Regions from separate parts of the Eubacterium sp. 1001713B170207_170306_E7 genome, predicted to be linked through region 2. Evidence: riboswitches for the same ligand, from Rfam matches in the RefSeq annotation. Region 2 holds a riboswitch; each other region holds the start of a gene.
What was found. Region 2 has a riboswitch for cobalamin ahead of I2B62_RS16070 (DUF2284 domain-containing protein). Riboswitches for the same ligand answer to the same signal wherever they lie in the genome.

Region 1 (4,209 bases), on a different contig from region 2:
CTTACCGTTCAGACTGCCCATGGTCCAGAACATAATCTGATTCATGCTCTGAACATTGAAAATCATAAGCAGGGACATAAAAGCCGTCAGCGACTGGCTCACGGCGATCCCGCTCAGCAGAAGGGACGCAACCGGCACTTTTCTCCCGACCTTTGAAATGTTGTACACTAAAAAGATCGCCAGAAAGGCGCCTACAAAGGCCAAAACAGCGATTCCGTTCAATCCCAGGAAGCCTGTTGAAAAATGCATGACAATGCCGATGGAAGCGCCCAGCGCAGCGCCGGAGGAAACCCCCAGAATAAAAGGATCCGCCATGGGATTCTTAAAAATCCCCTGGTAGGCTGCGCCGCAGACCGCCAGCGCCCCACCTGTCAGAAAGCCCAGAATGACCCGTGGCAGCCGGACATTCCAGATAATCGCAATGTTGCCGGCAGAGATGCCATCCATATTCACAGGCAGGTGCAGGACTTCATGCAGCAAAATCCGGTTGGCCTCGCCAAAGGGAATGGAGGTAATGCCTACGATGGTGCATAAATAAATTAAGATCAGGCACCCTGCAATGGATAAGGGCATCGCGTATTTTTTTAACTTTATTTTCATCCGTCCTCTTCCTTAACCGTCTGTTTAAAACCTCCGCAGGCGGCTGGCACCTGCGGAGAAGTCTTTTTACTTAAATTGGTCCGGGTAGACCGCTGTAGCCAGAAGCTCCAGTCCATCGACAATACGGGGTCCTGGACGCTGGATCAGGTCGCTGTCCGGAGAAAGCATTTCATAGTAGACAATGGCGTTATTCTTAACCGCATTGATCTGGTCAAAGCCCGGTACCTTTTTAATTTCGTCCGGTGTGGTAAAGAAGGACACATAGACATCCGGGTTCTTTGCGATGATCTGTTCAACGCTCAGCTGCGGCCAGTCTGTGCCGGCGTCGGAGGCAATGTTTTTGGCGTTAATATCCTTGAGCATGTTGCCCAGCAGGGAGTTGTCCCCAGCGCTGTAGTAACCACCGATATCAATAAAAACGGATTTCTGCGGGTCAGCCGCCGCTGCCTTTTCCTTGATTTCTTCGTATTTTTTCGTCATGCTGTCAGTGATTTCCCTGGCCTTATCATTGGTGTTAACCACCTTACCTGTGTTGATGATGGTGCTTTCCACCGCGTCTACTGACATCGGTGTATAGGTAATGACCTTCGCGCCCGTGGCTTCAAGCTGGCTGCGGACGTCATCGCTGATCAGATCACCCGCCAGAATAACGTCCGGCGCCAAAGAAATAATCTTTTCCACATTGGGGTTATTGTAATCACCGATGGTTGCCACCTGGGCGGCTTCCTCCGGATAATTGCAGTAATCTGTCTTTCCGACCACCTTGTCTCCCACACCCAGCGCGAACAGGATTTCGGTATTCGCGGGCGACAGAGAAACGATCTTTGTGGGTTCCTTTTCGATTTCCACATTATTTCCCAGATCATCGGTAATGGAAACGGGATAAGCGGTGTCTCCGGTCACTGCGCCGGACACGCTGCCGCTCCCCTGATCCTTTGAACTGCAGCCCGCCGCGCCAGATAACAGCGCCGCACAGGCCAGGGCCATCAGCAAACTTTTCAATACTCTCTTTTTCATTGGTCCCTCCCAAAAATTTAAAACTGCTTAAAACAAAGAAAACCGACCCCAAAGGAAAGGCCGGATTATTTGTGACATACAATCCTCTGCTTCCCTCCGAAGTGATTATATTGCTTTGCTTCAAGTGTCCTGACTCTTGCTTCCTTCTCCATCCTCCCTTCCCATCAGGATACGCCTGACAGTGGTCTATGAGGATCTTGTCTGCAATTACAGTAGCGGGGGCTGTAGCGGATTTCAACCGCTTTCCTCTAACAAAACAGCATCATTAAGTTGTTAATTGAAGTTTAGCACAAATCCCCGAATTGTGCAATTAGAAATTATTGTTATCCAGGTCCAGACTGCTGCGAACCGCACGGCAGAAATCAAGGGGCTCCCGCTTTTTCCATTCTTCGCTGGCAATGACCTCGTAGGAGATAAAGTCGATCCCCGTACTCAAAATCTCCGGCATGACCTCACCGAAGGGAATCTCTCCCTCGCCCGGTATCCAGTGCCGGTCGATGTGCAGGTCGTTATCGGACAGGTGCAGCGCCTTGATGCGGTCTTTATAGGTTTTGAGGATCTTTCCTCTGCCGCAGTGCAGCATATAATCATGGGAACTGTCATAGCACATGCCAAAATGGTCGGTATGAATGGCGTCCAGCAGGCCTTTCAGCAAAAACGGGCGCGACACATTTTCGACTGCGATATCCACTCCGTACTTCTCTCCGGCCTCCGCCAGCGCTGAGAAAAAGGCTAGGCCGTTTTCCCACTTATAGGGGCCGAGGTCCAGATCATTGGTGTGCACCACCACAGCCGGAATCTCAAAGGTTCGGCAGTCCCGCACAAAGCTGACAAAGGTTTCTAAAAGCTCTCTGGTTTGTGCAGGCTCCTTTTCCCAAATGTCGTTATAACCAATAAAGGGCGCGTGAATATTGGTGATCCCAAGCTCTTTGCTCCGCACAATGTCTGGAAATTTTTCTTTTTCCAGATGGTAGGGCTCGCACTCGTCCTCCCAGGAAATCATGACCTCGTCAAAGCCGGCGGCTTTGATCACGTCAATGCGCTCCTCAAAGGGCATGAAGTAGCCAAACCACGAAAACATACTGTATTTCATTCGTCTCTCCTATTCATTCTGAAGCCTGGGGATGCTCAGGTCAAAGGGCGGATACACAACGCCCTTCTCGGTGATGATGGCCGTAACATTCTGATGCGGGGTGACGTCAAAGGCCGGGTTTTCCATGCGCACGCCGTCCGGGGCAATCTGCTGTCCCTTGATATGGCTGATCTCACGGGTATCCCGCTCTTCAATGACAATATCCTCGCCAGACCACATATTAAAATCAATGGTTGAGGTCGGCGCCGCCACGTAGAAGGGAATACCGTGAGCCTTTGCCAGAATGGACACGCTGTAGGTTCCGATCTTGTTAGCCACATCGCCATTTCGGGCAATGCGGTCCGCACCTACCACCACACAGTCAATCTTTCCCTGCTTCATCATCCAGCCAGCCATATTGTCTGTGATCAGCGTGACCGGAATGCCGTCCTTGTGCAGCTCGTAGGCGGTCAGACGGGCTCCCTGCAGAAAGGGTCTTGTCTCATCGGCGTAGACGGAAATTTCTTTCCCTGCCTCCCAGGCGGCGCGCACAACACCGAGGGCTGTCCCGTAATCGGCTGTGGCGAGGGCGCCTGCGTTACAGTGGGTCAGGATGGTATCCTTGCGGTGGATCAGCTCTGCGCCGTAAGCGCCCATATCCCGGCACATCTGGATATCCTCGGCGCAGATGGCGTCCGCCTCGGCTTTCAAAAGCGCCGTGATCGCCACCGGTGTTTTTTCCGCGTTGGCCTTGATCACGCCTTCCATCCGGTCCACTGCCCAAAACAGGTTGACCGCGGTCGGCCGGGTTGCACGGAGCACCTGGCAGACAGTCTCCATTTCTTTTAAAAAGGCCTGCTGCGGCAGCTTCTCAAATTCCAACGCGCCAAAATAAACGCCGTACCCGGCAGTCACGCCGATGGCCGGCGCGCCGCGGACAATCATATCCACAATGGCGACGGCAATCTCACGGTAGTCGGTGTAACTGTGCGTTACCTCCTCGGTTGGCAGCAGAGTCTGGTCAAGCATTTTTAAAGCGCCGTTTTCATAATAAACAGGTTTCATCATTCTTCCTTTCTCGGTATCTGAAAAAGCCTCCCTTGGTTAAGGGAGGGCAGAATGTCAAAAACTGTGAGACAAAGCCTTTTACCTAAGTAAGAAAAAGCGTCCTGCGAGTACTGCACTCACATCTGCATTTTCTTCACTGAAGTTAACGCCTGATCTCTCCATTGTCCGGCTGTTCCAGTAAAACGGCACGATTCCTGACCGTTATCCGCAGCGCCTGGACCTTTTTCCTTATCTGGATAAAAGGCGCAGTCTCGTGCTGCGCTAACGCTTTGACAATCTGGCCTCACCTATATTTTAAGGGAGGTATCTTTTTTTATATGCGTTCAATCATCTTAAAAATCAGCTGTTTTACACGGTCGTTGTTATCCTCGAGCACGCGCACCACATCCTCAGCCTGTACCGGCTTGATATCCGGGCGGCCCTCCAGTCCGGCGTCGTAGTCTGTGATCAGG
Region 2 (4,209 bases):
TCCGCAGATAAAGGAGCCAAACAGGGGAGCTGCGGAGCCGCCGCTGATATCCTCAAGGGTATCGTTCAGGGCTTCCAGCGCTTCTTTGAGGTTGGTTTCTTCGTTCCAGGCATCGACTTCTGAGATCATGGCCTTGGCGATCTTCTCCATGGTGGTTCCATGGTCGCCATCACCGAGCTCACAGTCCAGCTTGGTTAAATTTTCGACACTGCTTTTAATTTTATTAGCAGATGTCAATAACATGTTCTTGATTTTTAAGGTTTCTACTGGCATACGCTCACCTCCGGTATCGGTTTCAACTTGCTTATAGAATATCACTGGATTTAACATTTGTCAATAATAAAAACGTAAAATAATTTAAAAACATTAAAAATCACCCTAAAAACAGAAAAAATGAGGGATTTATTGACAAATGTTAAGTATTGCGGGTTTTGAGTCTTAAAAGCAACAGATTGACATTTGTCAAAAAATAGAGTATATTTAGAAAAAAGCTGTTGACATTTGTATAAGGAGAGCATCATGAAAGAGAAAGAACTGATCCGTCTTATTACTGCGGCGCAAATGTATTATGAAGAGAATATGACTCAGGCTGAGATCGCAAAGTCCATGGGGATCTCGCGGCCCTCGGTCAGCAATCTGCTGAACAAAGCCCGCAGAGAGGGGATTGTCAAAATTGAGATTAAGTCCTTTGACAGCACCAGCATTGGAAAGAGCCGGGAGCTTTGCAACCGCTTTGGCTTAAAGAGCTGCCAAGTTGTCAGCTGTACGGAGGATAAGAATGAAACTCAGGAGCGTCTTTATGAAGCCGCTGTGGATTTCCTTCTGGAGATTCTTCCGAAAACCCGTATCCTGGGCCTTGGCTGGGGTTATAACATCAGCCGGGTCATTGATATTCTGGCGAACAGGGAGCTCGCCGGACAGTACAGCGGAAAGGTCTGCCCTCTGATCGGAACAGCGACAGTGCCTCATAAGGGCTATCACCCCAATGAGCTGGCCACAGAGTTTGCCCGGAAGACGGGCTTTGAGGCGGACTTTTTAATCTCGCCGGCCTTTCCCACGACCAAGCAGGAGCGGGATTTGTTTGTGACCACGGATAATTACAACAGTATTCTGGCTCTGTGGAAAAAGACGGATACCGCGCTGGTGACCCTTGGCGGCTATCCCTGCGTGCCGGATCATGCCACCGCCCTGCGCTTTGGGCGGCGTTTGATCACGGAGCGGGCAACCTCCAATATTCTGTCCTACTTTTTTAACTGGAAGGGGCAGCAGATTAAGGGAGAGGATGACTTCGCCATCCAGATTCCCCTGGCGCCGCTTTCCAAGATCAAGAATTTCATTGGCATTGTGCCTGTCGAGGCCAATGTGGGCTCGGCCATCGGCTGTCTGAACACGGGGTTTGCGCGCCACCTGATCATTGATGAGGAAACGGCTGAGAAAATCTTAAAAACGGACGTATAGCAGATCACTGCCAAAGCTTTCCTCGGTCTGGCCGTGGCGGTGCCTCAGGATAAAGGCAGTCAGCTCCCGTCCGCCAATCCGCCGGGTATCCCGTATGCCGTCATAGGCTGCGAGCAGGGTCTGGAGCTCCTCTGTATACTGGGGAAGAGGCCTGCAGGGCTGTCTGGTTTTGAGGGACAGGGAGATAACGCCTGCGTTAAAAAGGTTGATGGTAAAGTCCACTCTCTTTTCACCCGCGGAAAAGGCACTCTCCAGCAGCAGCTCGGTTATCCGGCAGATATCCCGCTCTCGCACAAAGGAGGACATGGGATAGAAAACTACAGGGTTAAAGTCAATGCCCTTTTCCAGGGCAATGGCCTGAAACAGGGAAAGAACGCCGTCCAATGCGCAGTAAGCTTTGGTCGCTTTTTTTCTGAGGCTGCTGTACTTTTCCTTGAGTGCGTGGAAATCGGAAACCGAAACGGCTGGGGGCAGGGGCTCGGTACAGGAAGCGGGGGTAATGGTCAGGTTCATGGTGGTTCTCCTTTCTGAATAGGGTTAAAACAGGGTAAAGCTGAAATAAGTGACGGTCTCGGGGCCGTTATTGTAGGAAAGTCCGGTTTTGCTTGCCAGGTCCATGACCACGATGCCGTAGCCCTCCACCGATGGAAAGATCTGGTCAGGGTAACGGCAGGGGGCATTGGGATAGGTGCACTGGCCGCAGAGGATACAGCCCTCCGTGGAGAGCACCAGCGCGCCGGGATAGTGGGCTCTGAAAAGCCGGGCAGCCTTGGCTGTGGCGGCCTCATGGAACATGCGGGCCCGGTGCCAGCCTTTGAAATCGTACTGTCCCTTTAAATCGGTGACCGTTGAAAGCAGGCAGACGTTCTCATAGGAGCGGCATTTGGTGACGCAGCTCTCATAGCTGCCCACTGCCGGCGGGCAGGCCCAGGTGGCGCCATAATGGCCGCACTGGTTGCCCTCGCACAGGAGCCTGGTGCCCATGGAAAACAGCAGGTCGCTGGTTTTGGCAAAGGCATATTCATGGATACCGAACAGCCCGCGTTTATCCTCAAGCTGGCGTTTGATGGTCATCAGGCTTTTGATGGCAGTGTCGCCTTTAAATTCCTTGGCTGGTTTTGCCTGTTTTTTTATTTCGATCAATGGGAATACCTCACCTTCATTTAGTGTAATAAAAAAGCCTTCTCCGGCTAGAGAAGGCAAAAAATACGGAAGGATTGGGAACGTATCTCTTAAATAACTCTAAATCGGAGTGTTTTAAGAAAACATTATGCCGGTCTTCTGGCTCTACAATGGCATTCCTCTTACCTTCCCATCCGGCGGACAGTGGCACACAAGAGGACATTTTGTATTACAGCTGCGATTACAGCAAAGGAATTTCACCTTTTTCCCATTTACATAATGTTTACAATATTAAGTTATCCCTATCATATCCCTTTGATTTTCTTTTGTCAAGGTTTATTGGGCCCTGGCAGAGGATTTCCCGTAAATTTTTTTTTAACAACAAATTTTTCCTCTTTCTTTTTCGGTTAGATGTAAAGAAAAAAATACTTAAAATTTGCTAAAGGTGCTCATGACGCCTTAAATAAACCTAAAACACGTATATTTTAATGAATTTTTCATAAAATATTAAGTAATTTCGGTTAAGGTATTGGCAAGTGCCAAAGGATATGTTAAAATATATCTAAATTGTAAATAACTTTACAATTTGGTCAAAATTATATAGGAGGGTGGTGATTAGGCATTAGCAACGAAAGCCATCGCTCAAGTGGCAAGTTTCAGATGTTTTTTAAGAAGCTTGCGCATTACGCCAAGCACTTGAGCAAAAGAGAAAAAGTCGTATTCACAGGTTTCTGTGTAGCGCTTCTTCTCGGATTCTTTTCTTCAACCTGTCTTGGTTACAAGGTCATGGTTGACGGAGAGGTTTTAGGCTATACCAAAGATGCGGCTGTGTTTACACAGAGTCTGGATCAGGTAGAGCAGGATATGCGATCGAAAACGTCGATTGAAACAGCATATGTCTACAATGATATACAGATTAAAAAGAGCATCACATTTAATAAACCAATGTTGTCAGAGGAAGAATTTACTGATGCATTGAACGCCCAGAACCTTCGGGTCGGCGTTCATGGTGTAGAATTAAAGGTTGACGGACAGGAAGTCGGTAACTTAGCTTCATCAGACCAGGTACAGGCCGGTATTGCAGGTGCAATTAATAAGATCGGTAACGTACAGGGTACAGATAAGCTGGTAAAATGCGACATCCAGAGTGACGTTGTAGAAACGCCTAAGAATTTTCCGCTCGAGGACTTAAACAGTCCGGACGAGTGCGCTAATCTTTTAGCAACAGGTAATACTAATCCGAGTAAGAGTGAAGAGAGTACGAATGCTCCAATCCAGGTAGCAAGCCGTGGTGGAGCCGATGTGGCAAGAGACCAAAGCGATGAGCCAGCCCAAGAGGAAGCTCCAGCAGCTGAAGGTACCGTTGAAAATAATAGTAATGAGAATGTAGAAAACCAGAATAATGAGACTGAGACAAGCTCCAGTATCTTAAAGATTAATCTGACTAAAACATCTACTAAAAAAGAAGACATACCTTTCCAGACCGTTGAGCAGGAAGATCCGAATGTATATGTTGATCAAACTGTAGTTACACAGCAAGGTGTGAACGGAGAACTTGATAAGGAAGTCGAAACCGTCTATGAAGACGGAAAGGTTGTGAGCGAAACGACCTTATCCGAAACAGTTGCG
Region 3 (4,209 bases), on a different contig from region 2:
AGGGCTTCCACGGCGTCGATGGTGCCGCAGACAGAGGTCAGGGCCCGGGAGCCGTGCTTGGCCATGGGCACGCCGTCCGCGGCGGCGATGATCCCGGCCACGGTGCTGATGTTAAAGGTCTTAAAGGTGTCCATGCCTGTGCCGCAGTTTTCCACCACGGGCACTGCGGTTTCGGGCGTGACCTTGCAGGTGTCGATCTCGTAGATGGCCTCAAAGCTGCCGGCCACCTCGGCGGCGGTTGGGCCCTTGGCGCTGAGGGCGGCCAGGAACGCGCCCTGCTGCATGGGCGTCTGGCGGTCGCCCAGAATTTCCATAAACATTTCCTTGGATTCTTCTTTGGTCAGATTTTCACGGTTGATGAGGCCGGTGATTACCTGGCCGTATTCTTTCATCGTTACTGCTTCCATTCTTTTATTCCTCCATATGATGTATTAATCAAAAACAACGATGGTCGACAGGGTTTCGAGCTGCCGCACATGCTCAAGGCCCTGCTCCAGCGCCTCAAGCGGGATGCGCTCGGTAATCAGGTCCTTTACGACCAGGCTGCCGTCCTCCAGCAGCTCCTTGGCCCGGCGGCTGTGCGCGATGCCGCAGCCGTAGGCGCCTACCATGGTCTGTTCCTTGTAGTGGATATGGTTGATCTCGGGCGGTGCGCTGCCGTCTGTGATCATGCCGCTGAAATGGCCGAGGCGTCCCCGCTTCCGGAGCACCGACAAGGCCAGATTCATGGCCTCCGGCGCCGCGCAGCAGGGGATGGCCGCGTCCACACCCTGGCCCTCTGTCAGGGCCGGCAGGGCCTTTTCGGCGGCCTCGTAGCCTTCAAAGACGGCGTCAAAGCCGAGCTTTTCGGCGCGCTCTGCCCGCCTGGGGTCGGTCTCGACCAGAAAGACCTTCTGCACGCCCAGGGCTCTTGCCACCCGCAGGTTGAGGATGCCCATCCGGCCCGCACCGATGATCAGCAGGGTGTCCTGGGGCTTTAGGTCCAGATTTTCCTGAACGTTGACGCAGCAGGAGAGGGGCTCGATAAAGGAGATTTCCTCAAAGCTCAGGGCGTCGTTTTCGATGACGTTGATGATCTGGCCGCGGACGCCCTCCTCGGGCACCACCAGGTACTCCTGGAAGCCGCCGTCGTAATTGAAGCCCATGATCCGCACATGGTCGCAGAGGTTGTCATAGCCCTCCTGGCAATAGGCGCACGCCCCGCAGGCGATGCCCGGATGCACCTGGACCCGCTGTCCCTTCTGGTAGCCTGTGACCGCGGCGCCCACCTCGGCGATGACGCCGGAGATTTCGTGGCCCAGCACCCGCGGGTACACCAGGTCGCGCTGGCCCATGGTCAGGCATTTGAGATCGGTTTTACATAAATTGCAGGCCCTGACCCGGACGAGGACTTCGTGGCGGCCGCAGGCCGGAACAGCCCGTTCGGTCATTTTTAGCTCGCCGGGGCCTGTTAATACAACTGCTTTCATTGGTAGTCTCCTTATTTTTTCAAACAAAAAAAGCCCGACCTTAATCTAAGGTGCGAACTTTCCATCATTCCCACAGGCCTCCACCGCTCAGATAAAGACCGTCAACACACTTCAGGCAGGTTTTCTGACTGAGGATTAACGCCGGGCTCCCTTCCCATCCTTTCAGACAGTGGTGATGAGCCGGGCAATCCACTTACAGCGGCGGGCCCGTCTAAGAATCTCACTTAGTTCCCTATTATCTGCCATGCAGCACCTGAAATGTTTTATGCTTTTTTATTATCATATCACATTTGTCCGGGGTGTCAAGAAAAAATGTAAAAGATTTAATCGAAAAATCGGGCGGGCCGGTGCGCCCAACGGCTTCTTTTATGGGCTAAAGCGTGCTATAATAGCCTTATTGGCAGCCCGGTAAATAAAAAGCCTGAGTTGAAGGCGGCTGCGGTGGGAGAAAGAGAGGAAGAAATGGGACATTTTGGTTTTTCATACGTCGGCATGCTGTATCTGCTGATGCTGTTTATCCCCAACCTGATCTGGACAAAACATCAGCCTGAGGGCTATGATTTCGGAAATGAGAATAAGGGGCTGCTGTGGTGCGAGCGCATCGGGCAGGTGGGGGTGAGTGGCTGCGCCCTGATCTTCACGGATTTTAACCTGAGGCCCCTGACGCCCTGGAGCCTGTGGCTGGTGCTGTCCTTTGGGCTGATGCTGCTGTATGAGGGCTACTGGGTCCGGTATTTCAGGAGCGGTCGGAAGCTGGAGGATTTTTACACGGGCTTCTGCGGGGTGCCCCTGGCCGGCGCGACCCTGCCGGTGGCCGCGTTCCTGTTTCTGGGGATCTACGGGAGGGTCTTTCTGATGGTGGCGTTCGCGGTGCTTTTGGGCGTCGGGCATATCGGGATTCACGGACAGCATTTCCGGGAGCTAGGGCAGTGACGGGTATGCTGGGAGATGTCAAAGGATTGCGGCAGCTGGATGCAGATTGGCGCTGTCCGGCTGTTCTGATAAGGTGGCACGAAACCTGGCCGCTTGCCGCAGCGTCTGGGCCTTTTTTCTTATCTGGATAAAATGCGCAGTCTCGGTCTGCGCCGCTTTTTTAACAGATATAGGTTGCCTTCCCGGCTCTTGCAGCTAAATTTAATCCAGATTTTACATGCTCTTAACACAACATATGCTATAATCATATTATGTTAATGATGTTAAAAGTTAGCGAAGATTGGAGCGAAAATGAAGAAAATTCTGATTATAGAAGATGAACTTAATATATTTGAGCTGATTAAATTCAATCTGGAAGCCCAGGGCTTTGAGGTTGCGGGCTTTCATGAGGGCACCGGCGCGGTCGAGAAGATTGTGGAGCAACGGCCGGATCTGATCATCCTGGACCTGATGCTGCCGGGCAAGGACGGGCTCACCATCTGCCGCGAGGTGCGGGCCGATAAGAACCTGTCCTACATCCCGGTCATCATGCTCACTGCCAAGAGCGAGGAGTTCGACAAGGTCCTGGGTCTTGAGATGGGTGCGGACGACTATATGACCAAGCCCTTCAGCGTCAAGGAGCTTTACGCCCGCGTCAAGGCCGTTCTGCGGCGGACAGAGATGATCAGAAGCTCCGACACAGAGGAGCTGGTGGTGGGCAGCCTGCGCATCCTGCCCGGCGCCTTCGAGGTATACAAAAACAACAAGAAGCTGTCGCTGACCCTGAAGGAGTACGAGCTGCTGCTGTACCTGGCCAACAACAAAAACAAGGTCCTGACCCGGGACCAGCTGCTGGACGAAATCTGGGGCTACGAGTACTATGGCGAAACCCGGACCGTGGATGTGCATATCCGCTACCTGCGTAAAAAAATCGAGGACGAGCGTGAAAAATACATCGAGACCGTGCGCGGCGTGGGCTACCGCCTGGTGGAAAATCTGGGAAGCGATCAATGAAAAAGCGCATCACCATTGTCTTTTCTGTACTCATCGTGCTGGTCACAGCCTTCTCCGGGGTATTCTCCTATGTGATCTTCAAAAACGCCTACTATGAATCCACCGAGGGCAACCTGAAAAGCAACAGCGAGTATATTGTCGAGGACCTGATGCCCGCCTACATTCAGACCGGGGACGTCTCCGGGCTGGAGCATTATGCCAACAGCACCAACCAGCGCATCAACATCATCGACGTGGCGGGAAACGTGCTGTTCGAGTCCCTGAGCGGTATCGGCTCTCTGGACAACCACCTGAGCCGGCCCGAGGTTCAGGGCGCGATGGAGGGGCAGGCCGCCACCTCGGTGCGCTACTCCGACACCATTATGAAGAACATGCTCTACCTGGCCGCCCCCTATTATCAGGATGGGCAGATAACGCACATTGTCAGAATCGCCGTGCCCCTGGACGTCATGGAGGACGTGAGCTACAGCATTATCAACAACCTGATCTTCGTGGCCCTGGCCAGTATTCTGATCGCCATTGTGATCTTTGCCCTGCTGCTGAACAACGAGACCCGGCCCCTGGATGAGGTCACCATCTTCGCCAGAAGGATCGCCCGGGGCGACTATAAGACCAAGCTCACCATGATCCGGGACGATAAGATCGGCGATCTGGTCGACTCTCTCAACACCATGGCCGAGCAGCTGGACGCGTCCTTTACCAAGATCAACCGCAAGAATGTTGAGCTGTCCTCCGTGCTGTCCAGCATGAACCAGGGCATCATCGCCGTGGACCGGGACAACAAGATCATTCTCATCAATGATACGGCCCGCAG
Region 4 (4,209 bases), on a different contig from region 2:
GCGCTGGGCAGGCCTGTGGCTTCTTTTAATTCCTTCACGAGCTGCCAGCTGTTAAAGGCGTCCAGCAGGTTGATGAAGCCGGGTTTTCCGTTTAACACCTGAAGGGGAAGCTCGCCGTCCTTCATAAAGATTCGGGCAGGCTTTTGATTGGGATTGCAGCCATACTTTAATTCCAGTTCTTTCATTTTTATCATCCTCCATGTCATATAAAAAGAGCCGACAAATCCGGACTCTTTTGCCCAGACGGTCGGCTCTTGATTATTATACTTCATGTGGTTTATTCCACTTCCGTCAGTCGTATAACTATCAAAACTTTATCATATTCTTAAGCGAGTGTCAATGCTTTTGCAGCAGTCATAACACATTGAACCCGGAGCATCCAGTGTGAATTTATTTTCTTTCATAGCCTGTGAGCATGGTCATGGCAAAGCAGAAAAGTGCGGCAAAAGCCCAAAAACGGTGCTGTTTCATTGTAAAACCTCCTTTCAGTAATCAATGCGAGCGTTTCCTATTAAAACTATTATACAGAACAGCTGCAAAAGATTCAATTCTTAAAAAACCTTCACCTGTTCAGGAACGGTTTAAAACTGACGGAATTTAAGAGACGATTGACAAAACTGAGCGTGAAAGCTATGATAAAGAAAAATCAAACACTTTAAAATTTTGAAAATACAGGAAAAGCGGAGCAGATAATATGAAAAAACTCATCAATATGACGGTGTTCAGCCATGATATGGACCGGTTTAAGAACCGGAGCAGCCTGAAGGATTTTTACAGATCGCGCGGACTGGACGGCCTGGAGCTTCAGGTATTGTGGAATGAGCGTCTTCCAGAGAAGATACCCCGGCAGGATGTGGTGGGCATACACCTGAGAATGTTTCCCAGTTGGATGGATCTCTGGTTTAATAATGAAAAGGCTTTACGCAGTGAGTTTGATAAGCCGGAAAACTGGGAGGTATATTATGAGGGAAAGGACAGAACCTGTATCCTCAACCGTTTGGAAAAGGAGCTGGAAATAGCACAGACGCTGAATGCGGAGTATGTGGTGTTCCATGTCTCGGACTGCCGTTTTACGGAAACTTACCACAGAGTTTTTCATTACAGCGACGAGGCCGTGATTGACGCCAGCTGTGAAGTGATCAACACGCTTTTGGACGGTAAAAATTATACCTTTAAATTCCTGGTCGAAAATCTCTGGTGGCCCGGCCTGACCCTTACCCGGCCAGAGATGACAGAACGGCTCATGAACGGAATCCATACGGAGAATAAGGGAATCATGTTTGATACCGGCCATTTACTGCACACTAATTTAGCGCTGCAGACAGAAAAGGAGGGCATTGACTATATCCATAAGATGCTTGACGCCCACGGTGCGCTTTGCGATTATATCTGCGGGATGCACCTCCAGCAGTCACTCACAGGGGCCTATGTTCAGAAAATTCTTCAAAACCCGCCGGATTTAAAGCAAGACTTCTGGGACCGTTTCTGGCAGTGCTCGGAGCATATTTTTAATATTGACGCCCACTTGCCATTTATCCATCCTGAGGTAAATGGGCTGATACAGAGAATCGCTCCCGAATACCTGACACTGGAGCTTGTGAGCGCCGACTCGGACGAGCATGGGCAAAAGCTGGATCAACAGCTTTCAGCATTCGTTTAAGACCCGAAAAAGCTAAAACGCTTTTTCTTGACAAAGACAGCAGAAAGCGATATGATAGAGAAAATTTAATCGTGAAACTGTTCTGTGTAATGGGAAAAGGGTGTGACTCCCTTGCTGTAATCGCAGCTGTAATGCAAAATGCCTCTCAGGAACCACTGCCTCCGGGCGGGAAGGGAGAAGGATGATATTGCAAAGCCAGAAGACCGACTCAGAAACAGGTTCTTAAAGCTCCGATTTAGAGTAATAGGACAAACCACAGGCAATGATATGTCTTTTTACCTTCTCTAATTCAGAGAAGGTTTTTTTGTGGTCAGAGGAGCCGGAAAGGAGAAAAATGACAAAGTATGATTTAGTCCTTCAGCTTCAGGAGGAGGCCGAAAAGTTTGATCTGGAAGTCCTGATGCAGCAACGTGAGGAGGTACAGAAGGTAAAGTTTAAACCGGGAACCCTGGCCCACCAGACCATGCTCAATACCATTTATAATGTAACTGCCCTGATCAGTCTTAAGACAGCGGTGCTGGAGGACAATCCATTAAAAGGTATCCATGAGAAAAGGCTGTATGCTTTCCAGACACTGCTGGATCAATATCTGGAAGATTACGTGCTTGGGGGCGAGCTGCAGAAGAGCATGATCAAGCTTGCGTGTACCTATCTGGCGTTTATCGAGGAGAAGCCGCTCCACCCGGTGGGAAGTCATTTTGACGGCCAGTTTCTGGAGCAGCAGTTTGATCAGTATTATTGTCCGCAGAAGGCCAGAGAGCTGGAAAATCCGGATGCGCTCTGTCATTTTTGCAGCGCCCATTGCAAGGAGACACTGGAAACAGTGGCCTGTTCTGAGGCCCAAGACAGCATAAGCGTGTAGGGCGCTTTAAAATTTGAGGTAAAAATGGATAATTTGAGAACAGTATGTCATGCGGATAAAAAAACAATGAATCCTCCCTCGGTATTCAGGCATCCATCTCTTCAGGAAATCGGCGTAGAGGAATGCGCCTTTTCAATGACCGACCAGCTGCTTTTTTCAGACCAGACGCGTACTTTGTGCCAGCGTAACAGCTGCGGGCAGTTCAACGCGACCTGGGCATGCCCCCCGGCTGTGGGAAGCTATGAACACTGTGTGATGAAATGCCTCTCCTATAAAAATGTGATGGTCTTTTCCACCGTGGCAGACTTGAAGGGGCGCTACAACGCAAGGGGCTGGCAGGAAGCGCGTATCCGGCATGAGGCAGTGACGGCAAAGGTGGCTCAGCAGTTTCGGACACACCGGCCCGAGAGCCTTGTTTTATCGACCGAAGGGTGCCTGGTCTGCGATGTGTGCACCTACCCCCACGAGCCCTGCCGATATCCAGACAAGCTCTTTCCCTCGGTGGAGGGCTATGGGATCATCGTAATGGACATTGTGGTCAAAACCGGTCTGCGTTACACCCACGGCCCGGAAACCCTGACGTATTTTAGCTTTATTCTTTTTTAAGACCGGTATAAAATCCTTTTTGTTATCATTTAAGTCTTTATCAATTGAGAAAGATTTGATATAATGAATAACCATAAAAGGAGGTGTAATGCCTTTGGGCCTGGAAGCACTAAACAGACTGTCCTACAAATACGCAGGGACTGTAAGCCTGAAGGATCATAAATATAAATATGACAAAAAAGAAAGTGAAGAAGAAAAGAAGCGCCGTGCGCGTTGTGGGAGATATCGTCATCATTCTGATCATCCTCTCCCTTTTGGCCGCGGCGGGATGGATGCTCTACAAGGAGTTTTTTCCCAATAATACGCCGCTCCTCAAAATGCAGGTTACCAACCGGGAGGATAACAGCATCGACTGGGCAGCGCTGCGTGAGGTGAACCCGGAAACTGTTGGCTGGCTGAGCATTGAAGGAACCAATATTGATACCCCGGTGGTACAGACAACGGATAATGATAAATATCTGTACACTTCATTTAATGGCGAGTCCGACGAAAGGGGCGTTCCCTTTATCGATATGAATTATAAATGGCAGCCCAGAAGCCAGAATTCTCTGATCTATGGGCACAGCACCATGCGCAGCGGCGTGCACGTCATGTTTGACGATCTGCTCTATTATTATCAGAATCCTGATTTTATCAAAGAGCATAACAAAATTGTTTACAGAAGACCGCCGGAGCTGGGCGGTGACGGCGTATGGGAAATCTTTGCCGTGCTGGTGGAGGAGCAGGACTATGATTACAGACAGCTGGAATTTGCCGATGATGAAAGCTTTCTGGCCTATTACCAGAACATAAAGAACCAGAGTATTGTCGCGAGCGATGTGAATGTACAACCGGGTGACGAGATTCTTACGCTGTCCACCTGTATCTTTAATGTCGGTCTGAACGATGGACGTTTAGCCGTAATTGCCCGTCGGGTTTCATAAAAATCAAAGCCGTATCCCTGTGCAGGATACGGCTTTTTATTGTGCCTTTTTTACTCCCATCGCTCAAAGGCTTTGATCTTTTCGGTCAGGACTTTAATGTATTTTTCGCCGATGGCGCTCAAGCTGTGCTCGTTCCTGAGAATGTATCCGGCGTGGAG

Region 1: another riboswitch for cobalamin. It lies ahead of I2B62_RS06790 (ABC transporter substrate-binding protein); the one in region 2 lies ahead of I2B62_RS16070 (DUF2284 domain-containing protein).
Region 3: another riboswitch for cobalamin. It lies ahead of I2B62_RS02240 (alcohol dehydrogenase catalytic domain-containing protein); the one in region 2 lies ahead of I2B62_RS16070 (DUF2284 domain-containing protein).
Region 4: another riboswitch for cobalamin. It lies ahead of I2B62_RS02615 (DUF2115 family protein); the one in region 2 lies ahead of I2B62_RS16070 (DUF2284 domain-containing protein).

What each region holds. Positions count from the first base shown of each region.
Region 1 is NZ_JADMVE010000002.1:313,480-317,688, reverse strand. Features, by position in the region: gene I2B62_RS06795 (iron chelate uptake ABC transporter family permease subunit) at 1-600, opposite strand, end outside; gene I2B62_RS06790 (ABC transporter substrate-binding protein) at 667-1,617, opposite strand; cobalamin riboswitch at 1,719-1,894, opposite strand; gene I2B62_RS06785 (sugar phosphate isomerase/epimerase) at 1,928-2,710, opposite strand; gene mtnA (S-methyl-5-thioribose-1-phosphate isomerase) at 2,720-3,754, opposite strand; gene I2B62_RS06775 (MTAP family purine nucleoside phosphorylase) at 4,071-4,209, opposite strand, start outside.
Region 2 is NZ_JADMVE010000007.1:2,952-7,160, forward strand. Features, by position in the region: gene I2B62_RS16055 (dihydroxyacetone kinase subunit L) at 1-273, opposite strand, end outside; gene I2B62_RS16060 (sugar-binding domain-containing protein) at 520-1,458, shown strand; gene I2B62_RS16065 (hypothetical protein) at 1,441-1,971, opposite strand; gene I2B62_RS16070 (DUF2284 domain-containing protein) at 1,996-2,601, opposite strand; cobalamin riboswitch at 2,712-2,886, opposite strand; gene I2B62_RS16075 (peptidoglycan DD-metalloendopeptidase family protein) at 3,241-4,209, shown strand, end outside.
Region 3 is NZ_JADMVE010000001.1:442,521-446,729, forward strand. Features, by position in the region: gene trpD (anthranilate phosphoribosyltransferase) at 1-407, opposite strand, end outside; gene I2B62_RS02240 (alcohol dehydrogenase catalytic domain-containing protein) at 432-1,469, opposite strand; cobalamin riboswitch at 1,566-1,741, opposite strand; gene I2B62_RS02245 (hypothetical protein) at 1,932-2,402, shown strand; gene I2B62_RS02250 (response regulator transcription factor) at 2,694-3,395, shown strand; gene I2B62_RS02255 (ATP-binding protein) at 3,392-4,209, shown strand, end outside.
Region 4 is NZ_JADMVE010000001.1:516,818-521,026, forward strand. Features, by position in the region: gene I2B62_RS02605 (phosphoribosylaminoimidazolecarboxamide formyltransferase) at 1-185, opposite strand, end outside; ZMP/ZTP riboswitch at 231-309, opposite strand; gene I2B62_RS20370 (hypothetical protein) at 422-601, shown strand; gene I2B62_RS02610 (TIM barrel protein) at 695-1,660, shown strand; cobalamin riboswitch at 1,710-1,887, shown strand; gene I2B62_RS02615 (DUF2115 family protein) at 1,995-2,522, shown strand; gene I2B62_RS02620 (DUF2284 domain-containing protein) at 2,547-3,128, shown strand; gene I2B62_RS02625 (class B sortase) at 3,299-4,051, shown strand; gene I2B62_RS02630 (LysR family transcriptional regulator) at 4,102-4,209, opposite strand, start outside.